2 regions of the Bacillus sp. WC2503 genome follow, and region 1 is predicted to be linked to the other one. Evidence: riboswitches for the same ligand, from Rfam matches in the RefSeq annotation. Region 1 holds a riboswitch; the other holds the start of a gene.

Region 1 (4,955 bases):
CAAATGCAGAAAAACAATTCCAACCCGATGAACTCTCTGAAAAATTACTGTATCAAATGGAACATGAATTTGGAGTAAAGCCCAAAAATCATCTTCAATTTATGCAAAATAAGGGAGACATTAGTCTCGTGTATACAAGTCGTTATTTTCAACCTAATAGCGATTCGTTCGGAGAAAAGAATGTTTTTATTGGGCCGAGTATGATAAAGCGCAAAACAAATATAAAGTTTCCACTTGAATTGCTTTCAAAAAAGAAAGTTATTTATATTTCAATGGGAACACTTCTTGAAGGGCTCGAACCATTCTTTAATACTTGTATTGATGCTTTTTCAAATTTCGAAGGGATTGTAGTAATGGCGATCGGTGATAGAAATGATATTTCAAAAATTAAGCAAGCTCCAGACAATTTTATTATATCCCCTTACGTACCTCAATCAGAAATATTAAGTGAAGCAAATGTTTTTATTACACATGGTGGAATGAATAGTGTACACGATGCAATTCATTACAATGTCCCATTTGTGATAATACCGCATGATAAAGATCAACCAATGATAGCGCAAAGATTAACTGAACTTGAGGCAGCACATAGATTATTGAAAGAGCATGTTAATGTGCAAACTTTAAAAGAGGCGGTAACAGACGTTCTTTCAAATGAAAAGTATAAACATGGCATTCGAAAACTGAATGAAAGTTTTTTAGGGTGTGGTGGTTCCAAAAGAGCCATTGCAGTTATTGATGCTCTTTTAAATAAATAGTTCGGACAATATACAAGCATAGAGGCTCTACCTTTATGCTTGTATATTATTATCCAGCAAATTGTACAGCAGTATTTGCATGTAAAAAAGCAGTATCAAAAACAGGAACAGTAAGGTCATTTTGGGAAATAAGTAATGGTATTTCAGTACAGCCTAGTAATATACCTTCCGCACCGTTTTGAATTAATGAATTGGTAATTTGTATTAGTTTCTCTCTTGAAGTTTCTGAAATAATGCCTCTACTTAATTCGTTTAATATGACGTGATGGATAAAAGTTCTTTCTTCGTCATTTGGGATAATTGTCTCAATGTTATATTTTGCTAGTCGTGATGTATAAAAATCTTGTTCCATCGTTTGTTTCGTTCCTAATAGTCCGATACGTTTTATATTCTGTTCTACCATTTCTTTAGCACTTACATCACCGATATGAAGAAGTGGAATTGATATTGCTTGTTCTACTTCCTCAGCAAATAAATGGACTGTATTTGAACACATTAATAAACATTCCGCCCCGGACTTTTCAACCTTTTTAGCAACTGTGACTAATTCGTTTTTTACTTCTTCATATTGATGGTTTTGTAATAAAGTAGTTACTTCTCCAAAATCCATACTATATAAAACGAGCTTCGCATTTTGATCGTATTGAGAGAGTGTTAGCGTATTAATATGTTTATAGTATAGTGATGTAGATTCCCAGCTTAACCCACCAATTAAACCAATTACTTTCATCATACATTCCCCCTTGTAACAATTTCGAATCCATTATTTCATAATTCCGATAAGAATACAATGATTTAAATACACTATTTAATAAAAAATAAAAATAATTAGAAAAGTGTTGAAATTTATCTTTCTTAGTGCCATAATACGAATTACAAATTAATACTTATCCAGAGAGGTGGAGGGAACGGCCCTAAGAAACCTCAGCAACCCCTATGTGCATTCATAGGAAGGTGCTAATTCCGCAGAGGACACGATGTGTTTTTTGAAAGATAAGAGGATTCTTGCACGTGAAAGAAAATGACCTCTTATGTAAGAGGTCATTTTTTGTTGTATAGAAAGGGAGTGTCGATGCATAATTCATTATTAAAATAAATATAGAGTAATGAAAGCTGACTAATTTGAGAGGAGAATTGAAATGAACAAATTATCAACAAAGTTAGTAGTAGCAATCGGAATCGGAGCAGCTTTATATGGGATATTAGGACTTTGGGGATTTACTATTGCACCAAATACATTTATTAAACCTGGATTAGCTATATTAACCATTTTTGGAGCGTTATTTGGTCCAGTAGCAGGACTGTTAATAGGACTTATCGGTCATACCGTAACAGATACGATCTCTGGTGGGGGGATTTGGTGGGGCTGGGTTCTGAGCTCAGGAATTATTGGTTTTGCGATGGGGCTCATTCAAAAAAGAGGTGGGTTTAATGTGAAAAATGGGTCGTTTAGTAAGGGAGATATTTCTTATTTAGCAATTACTGGTTTAGTAGGTATTGTCATTGCTATTATATTTGCTGGGGTATTCGATATTATCGTGATGGGAGAACCGTTTGACAAAATTGTTATACAAGTATTAGGGGCAACCATTGCTGATGTTATTGTTTTCTTAGTTCTTGGATTACCGATTACAATTGGCCTAGCAAAATCGAATAAAAAACATACACATTTAAAAATTGAAAAGTAGGGATGTTAACATGCAACCAATTATTTCGTTTGAAGAATTCAGCTTTCAATATAAGCATGCTGCGCAGCCTACTTTGAAAGATATTACATTTCATATCAACCCTGGAGAAAAAGTACTAATTGCTGGACGAAGCGGTTCTGGGAAGTCGACATTAGCTCATTGTATTAATGGGCTAATCCCATTTTCGTATGAAGGGATTAGTACTGGTAACGTATTAATTGCTGGTAAAGACCCGAGGAAAGGCAGTATTTTTGAACAGAGTAAGCATATAGGAACAATATTACAAGATCAAGATGCTCAGTTTATTGGCCTTACAGTAGAAGAAGATGTCGCTTTTTATTTAGAAAATGAATGTGTAAATCAAGATGATATGAAAAAGAGTGTTGCAGACTCATTAACAAAGGTAAAGATGCATACTTTTCGTAAACAAAGTCCGCATGAATTATCAGGAGGACAAAAACAAACGGTTTCTCTTGCAGGTCTCTTAACAACAAATGCGGATATATTATTGTTCGATGAACCTTTAGCAAACTTAGATCCGCTAAGCGCCATACATACGATAGAACTTATGAAAGATATACATGCACAAACTAATAAAACAATTGTAATTATTGAACATCGAATAGAAGAAATATTAAAATTGGATTTAGATAAAATGATTTTAATTGATGAAGGTAAAGTCATTACGGTAGGGACTCCGGAAGAAATATTAGCATCAAATATATTGCCTCGTATTGGCTTAAGGGAGCCGATTTATATTGAAGCATTAAAGAGATTACATTTTGATAGTAATAATGCTGTAATATATCCACTGGAAAAAATTCAAAAGGAAAAAATTAGTGGCGTTTTAAAAGAATGGATGCAGAAGCAAGTTTTTTTAAAAGATGCTACTAAAAATAAAGAATTATTAAGAGTAGAGAATTTATCATTTTCCTATCCTAATAGACAAAGAGTATTGAAAAATATAAATTTTTCGATAAGTAAAGGAGAACTTATCGCTCTTTTAGGACACAATGGAGCTGGAAAATCAACATTAGCTCACAGTCTTATTGGTATAAATAAAACAAGTAATGCAGGGATTTTATTAGATGGAGAAAATATTAGTTCTTGGTCTATTCGTAAGCGTGGGGAGATGATCTCTTATGTGATGCAAAATCCAAATCATATGATTACACAACCTACTGTTTTAGAAGAGGTTTCATTCACATTAAAATTAAAAAAGTTTTCTAAGGAAGAAGTTAACTATAGAGCTGAAGAATCATTAAAAATCTGTGGTTTATATCCATTTCGTAATTGGCCAATTCAGGCATTAAGCTATGGGCAGAAAAAGAGATTAACTATCGCATCTGTATTAACAACAAATCCTAAACTTATCATATTAGATGAACCGACGGCTGGACAAGATTATTATCATTATAAACAGTTTATGTCATTTATTAGAAACCTGGCTAAAAAGGGAATATCCTTTATTTTCATAACACACGATATGAATCTAGCATTAGAATATGCAGACCGAGCGGTAGTTCTACATGAGGGAGAAATCATTGCGGATAATACTGCAACTACTGTATTAGGACATAAAGAAACGTTACAAAGAGCCAATCTAAGAGAGAGTTCTTTATTCGAGCTTGTTACATTTAGTGAAATTTCATGTCCAGAAAAGTTTATGGAACTTTATTGCGATGTTAGTAGGAGGGAGGAAAATGCATAATACGTATTTTCGTCGTATGGATGGGGCTGTGAAATTAGTTTTGTTTATATTTTGTATGACGCTTACTTTTATGTTTTTTGATTTTCGCATATTACTAATTTTATTTATGTTTGGATGTATCGGACTCTTACTTGCTAAAATTCCACTTCGTAAAATTTTACTTATTTTTACTGTTATATTTACATTTAGTTTATTAAACACTGTTATGATTTTATTAATTACACCGACTCATGGATCTGAATTAACTGGATCGTATACTTCGTTTTTACATATTGGTTATGCAACAATTACATATGAAACATTATTTTATGCAGTTACACTTTCATTAAAATATTTTACGTTGTTACCATTTACACTTATCTTTATTTACACGACAGATCCAAGTGAATTTGTAAGTGGCTTAAGTAAACTTGGTATTCATTATAAGATTACATATGCAATAAATATTGCACTACGTTATATACCTGATATTCAGTCCGAATATAAAATTATTAAACATGCGCAAGAAGCGAGAGGAGTAGCTTTTGAAAAAGGGGAAGCGAGCTTATGGATTCGTATGAAAAACCGTATTTTAATTTTCTGGCCGCTAATCATTCATTCTCTAGAAAGAATCGATACCGTTTCAAATGCAATGGATTTAAGAGGGTTTGGAAAGAAGGATAAACGTACGTGGTTCTATACAAGTAAAGCGGAAAGTGGTGATTTCATTGCTTTATTTACAGGTGTTTTTATTTTAATGGTTGCAGTATATTTAAAACTAAATGTATTTCAAAACTTTTGGTATCCATTTTAAAGCAC
Region 2 (4,955 bases), 1.3 Mb from region 1:
TTTTTGGAAATTAATTAATAATTCGTCAAGGTTAGGTGTGCTACTTGAAAGTGAAATTACATCATGCGCTTTATAACCTCGGCGTGCTGAAACATCAGCGATTTCTTTTGAAAAAACAGTTAATATTTCAGCTTTGTTATCATCTGTTAACGAATAATTTTCATTTAAATGAGTAGGAAGTTTAGAAATATTCCATTTCTCATATAAAACGCCTTCCTCTTGTAGAAATTTTGATACTTCCACTTCATTCTCAATGCGAGTATTTACTTCATGAATACGAATTTGCGCCATTAGAAACGCCTCCTTGAATTGATAATAGTTTTATATGAAATTGGAATAAAAACTCATAAGCTTCTAATCTTTTCTTTGCATCAAAGCTATCACGGCCCCATACAGTGATGCCGTGATTTCGAATTAATACTGCTCCCGAATCTCCTTGTATATGTTTTCGGAAGTTCTCCCCAAGTGTTGGGATATGAGCATGGTTTTCGATAATAGGAATGTGAATTGTTGCACCTTCCTCCCAAATATCAAGAGCTTTAATGATTTCTTGATTTTGAAGGGTGACTGTATCGCTATACAAATTTGTGATGACATTGTTATCCGTTGTATGAACATGAAGTACGCACCCGGCATTCGTATTGTTATAAATATGTGTATGCAATATTGTTTCTGCTGAAGGGCGTAATTCAGTCTCTAAAACAGGAACTCCTGCATGATCTACTAATAGAAAATCATCTGGAGTGGTTTTTGTTTTATCTTTACCGCTTGCTGTAATAAGGAAAGTAAGCGGCTCATGACTAACTTTTATAGAAATATTGCCACTTGTTGCTGGAAACCAATTTCGAGTTGTTAATTCTTTTTTAATCTCGCTTAAGTCATACCATTGACGAAACAGTTGTTTCATGATTTCACCTCCAACAAATGTTTTAATTCAGCTTGAACATCGTGAAATGTTTCAAACGGTGTATAAACAATATGATTTTCTTTACACTTTGTAATAAGGAAATCGCGAGCGAATACTTTATCTGCTTGTTTCGCAGCTTGTAAATCAGTAATAGAATCTCCGATTACAATATGGAAATTATTTGTATCACTTAATTTGCGGATTAAAGATGATTTACATAATCCACAATGATTTTGACAGTAATGATCACAAGGGTTAGGCCACTTAACTGTAATGTATTCATTTGAAAAGTCTGTTTCATTACAGTAAATTTGCTCTTTTGGAATGATTCCTTGTAAGAGTGGATAGACGAAGAAATCCATTCCACCTGATACAACGTAAAAAGAAATATTATTTTCATTTACAAATTGTATAAATTCACGAAAGCCACTACGAATTTCGGCAGTTTCTTTTAAAAATTGAATTATATCATCATGCAAATTAGTAGGTAGCAATTGAAATAATTGAGAAACACCTTCTTGAATAGAAAGCTCTTGTGATAAAATTCTTTGCTTTATTTCTTCTGCTTCTGGTGGTGCGAATTTTTCCATAATCGACATAATGTTATCGTTATTTGTAATCGTACCATCGAAATCACAAAATACTTGAATACTCATAATTTCACCTCATAAGAGGGATTTCCCCATATTTGTAGTGCGCTATGCAAATTTATGTCATCTACTTCATGGAGTAGATTACCTTGCAAAGTAGCATCAATTGCAGTGCGGAAAGCCTTTCCACCACCTTGCGCCCCATACGGATGCCCATGTATGCCGCCGCCCGCATTAATAACAACATCTTTACCGAAGTCTCGTAGAATAAAGGGAACGAAACCAGGATGAATGCCAGCAGATGGGACAGAGAAACTTTTCTTGAAAAACGCATCGTCTTCAGTTAGATAGTTTGAAATGTTGAAAGCCTCTTCCTTTTCTAACGCAACACTTCCGTATGGAGACGGGAATAAAGAAAAATCAGCACCAGCATAACGTAGTAGCTTTCCAAGTAATAATGGAGATGAGACCCCATATAGCTTGGATGCTGAATAAGCACCACTTACAGCAGGGTGTGCCATAATAGGAACTGGGATTTCATCATCTTCTGCCAGTGATTGTAGTACATCTAGTCCGTAAGCAAATACATTAAATAATAGAATATCAGCACCAGCCTGCACTGCGCGTTTCGCATTTTCTTTTAAGTCGAAAGTTCGCCCTGTTAAATTTACGGCATATAATGTTTTATGGCCGTATGTTTCATATACGGATTGTAAAACTTCTTTTCCAGATACAATTCGCTTCGCAAGTGGTGTTAAGGAGTTCTCGAATAAAATTTCATCATCTTTTACGATATCCACACCACCAATTGCTTGATCGCGTAATTGAGTTTTTAAGTATCCAATATTTCGTCCAATCATTCCTTTGAAAATGCTCATTAAAAGGGGACGGTTATACACTTGTACACGATTTCGAATACCGTCTATACCGAATTTTGGACCAGGAAAGTGCTTTTTTAATTCGTCTGAAAACGTTAAGTCAATTAATTTCACTTCGCCATCAAGTGATAACTTTCCGAATGTAGTTGTTAAAATCGCTGGTAAATCTGGACTGAAATTTAATAATGGGTATTCGATTTTAATAATCCCACGTTTTACTTTTTTGCGTAGATACGAATTGATATGTTCTTGTTCATCTAATTCCTCAATATGAATGACGTTGCCTTTATGTTGTTTTAATTGTTCTTGTAATAAATGTGGCAAATGAGTCCAAGAGCCAATTGTTAAACCGAGTGCAATTTGTTCAGCCTTTTTGTCTAAGTTAAGTGAATCGTCATGGATTAAATACGTCGCTATAATTCCGCTCATTGTTATAACCTCCTAGTTAAATAAAAAAACCTCTCAGCTAAGGAGAGGTTTTTTTACAACCAGCTCCTTATCTGTCAGCGTAATGCTGCGAGAATTAGCACCGTGTCTACAATTGTAGATCGGTTGCCGGGTTTCGTCGGGCTCGTCCCTCCACCTGCTCTTGATAAGAAGTATTTAGAAATGTTTAAATTTTTAAGATAACTGAATTTTGTCAGATATTTTTCATGTTGTCAACGACTTTTTGAAAAAATTTAATTTATCAATTCGATTAATTGCTTCTCGTAATCGTTCTTCTGTGTGCAAGAGACCAACGCGGACGTATCCTTCACCGTGTTCACCAAATCCAACACCAGGAGCAACTGCAACGTGTGCTTTTTCTAGCAAAATATCAGAAAATTGCTCAGATGTATAGCCTTCTGGTACAGGAAGCCATGCAAAGAAGGATCCGGTTGGGATGTCTACATTCCAACCGATAGAGTGACAAGCTGAAATAAGAGCATTTCTTCGAGATTCGTAACTATTTACAAGATCTACGACGCAAGATTGTGAACTTAATAGCGCTTCGCGGGCAGCGTCTTGAACTGCACCAAAAATACTAACATACATATGATCTTGCAATAGGTTAATTGTTTCGATGACACTTTCATTCCCTATGGCAAAAGCAATACGCCATCCAGCCATATTGAAAGTTTTGGATAATGTGTAAATTTCAATTCCTATATCTTTTGCACCGTCTGCTTGCAAGAAACTAACCGGTTTTTGACCATCAAATCCGATCGCACCGTAAGCAAAATCGTGAACGACTAATATATTATGTTTATTAGCAAAATGAATGGTTTCATCAAAGAAATCTTTTGATACAGTAGCACCAGTAGGATTGTTTGGATAGTTTAAAAACATTAACTTTGCTTGTTTCGCAATAGCGTCATCAATTTTTGTATAATCTGGTAAAAATTTATTTTCGGCAATAAGCGGCATTGTTTCAAATTGTGCTTTTGCTAAAGCAACTCCGGATAAATAATCTGGATAGCCTGGATCGGGAACGAGAATCGTATCACCAGGATTGGTAAAACACATTGGTAATTCTACTAATCCAGCTTTTCCACCAAACAAAATAGCAACTTCAGTTTTTGGATTTACTACTACATCATATTCACGTTGATAGAATGTTGCCACGGCTTCTTTTAAGCTTTCGTGTCCGCGAAATGGCGGATATTTATGATGAATGGTCTTTTCTGCAGCATGTTGTAAAGCTTTTACGATATGCTGCGGTGTTGGTTGATCTGGATTACCTTGACCTAGATTAATAACATCGTGACCAGCCGCAACGACTTTGTTAACTTTTGCAACAAGTGAAGCGAAAAATTGTGTTGGCAATGATGTTACTATCTCAGAAGGTTGAAATAATTTCATACTTTCCACCTCTTTTGAAAGTTGTTACAATTCTAGTGACAAATGATATAATCTTTCCAGTATTTTGTAAAGAGAAAATTAAGAATGGGGCTGAAAAAATGAAAGTCGCATGTATTCAAATGGATATTGTATTTGGAGATGTAGAAAAAAATATGGAGAACGCTAAAAACAAAATAAGCGAAGCGATGAAGGAAAGACCAGATGTTATCGTCTTACCAGAACTATGGACAACAGGATATGATTTAACGAGGCTTTCTGAAATTGCAGATAGAGATGGATTAGAAACGAAAGAAAGGTTGAAAGAATGGTCGAAGCAATATGGTGTACATATTGTTGGTGGTTCTATAGCAAAGCAAACAGAGCAAGGGGTTACCAATACAATGTATGTCGTAAACAACGAAGGAGATCTAGTCAATGAATATAGTAAAGTACATTTATTTCAGCTTATGGATGAACACAAATATTTAATGGCGGGTAATAAAACAGGTGAATTTAAACTAGATGATATCGAGTGCGCTGGCACAATTTGCTATGATATTCGTTTTCCAGAATGGATGCGCGTTCATACTGCTAAAGGGGCAAAAGTTTTCTTCGTTGTAGCAGAATGGCCATTAGTTCGTTTAGCACATTGGCGTTTGCTATTGCAAGCAAGAGCAGTTGAAAATCAATGTTATGTTGTTGCATGCAATAGGTCAGGAAAGGATCCGAATAATGAGTTTGCAGGTCATTCTCTAATTG

Evidence for each region. Region 1 has a riboswitch for S-adenosylmethionine ahead of ACUN26_RS09975 (ECF-type riboflavin transporter substrate-binding protein). Riboswitches for the same ligand answer to the same signal wherever they lie in the genome.
Region 2: it holds a riboswitch for S-adenosylmethionine, as region 1 does, so the genes downstream of both, mtnW (2,3-diketo-5-methylthiopentyl-1-phosphate enolase) here and ACUN26_RS09975 (ECF-type riboflavin transporter substrate-binding protein) in region 1, are expected to answer to the same signal.

The regions. Positions count from the first base shown of each region.
Region 1 covers NZ_JBQYMD010000001.1:1,956,050-1,961,004, forward strand. Annotated here, with positions in the region: gene ACUN26_RS09965 (macrolide family glycosyltransferase) at 1-758, shown strand, start outside; gene ACUN26_RS09970 (aspartate/glutamate racemase family protein) at 808-1,491, opposite strand; SAM riboswitch class I at 1,643-1,758, shown strand; gene ACUN26_RS09975 (ECF-type riboflavin transporter substrate-binding protein) at 1,898-2,446, shown strand; gene ACUN26_RS09980 (ABC transporter ATP-binding protein) at 2,457-4,157, shown strand; gene ACUN26_RS09985 (energy-coupling factor transporter transmembrane component T family protein) at 4,150-4,950, shown strand.
Region 2 covers NZ_JBQYMD010000001.1:3,299,629-3,304,583, reverse strand. Annotated here, with positions in the region: gene ACUN26_RS16805 (1,2-dihydroxy-3-keto-5-methylthiopentene dioxygenase) at 1-291, opposite strand, end outside; gene ACUN26_RS16800 (methylthioribulose 1-phosphate dehydratase) at 269-907, opposite strand; gene ACUN26_RS16795 (2-hydroxy-3-keto-5-methylthiopentenyl-1-phosphate phosphatase) at 904-1,563, opposite strand; gene mtnW (2,3-diketo-5-methylthiopentyl-1-phosphate enolase) at 1,560-2,804, opposite strand; SAM riboswitch class I at 2,869-2,974, opposite strand; gene ACUN26_RS16785 (pyridoxal phosphate-dependent aminotransferase) at 3,027-4,217, opposite strand; gene ACUN26_RS16780 (carbon-nitrogen family hydrolase) at 4,232-4,955, shown strand, end outside.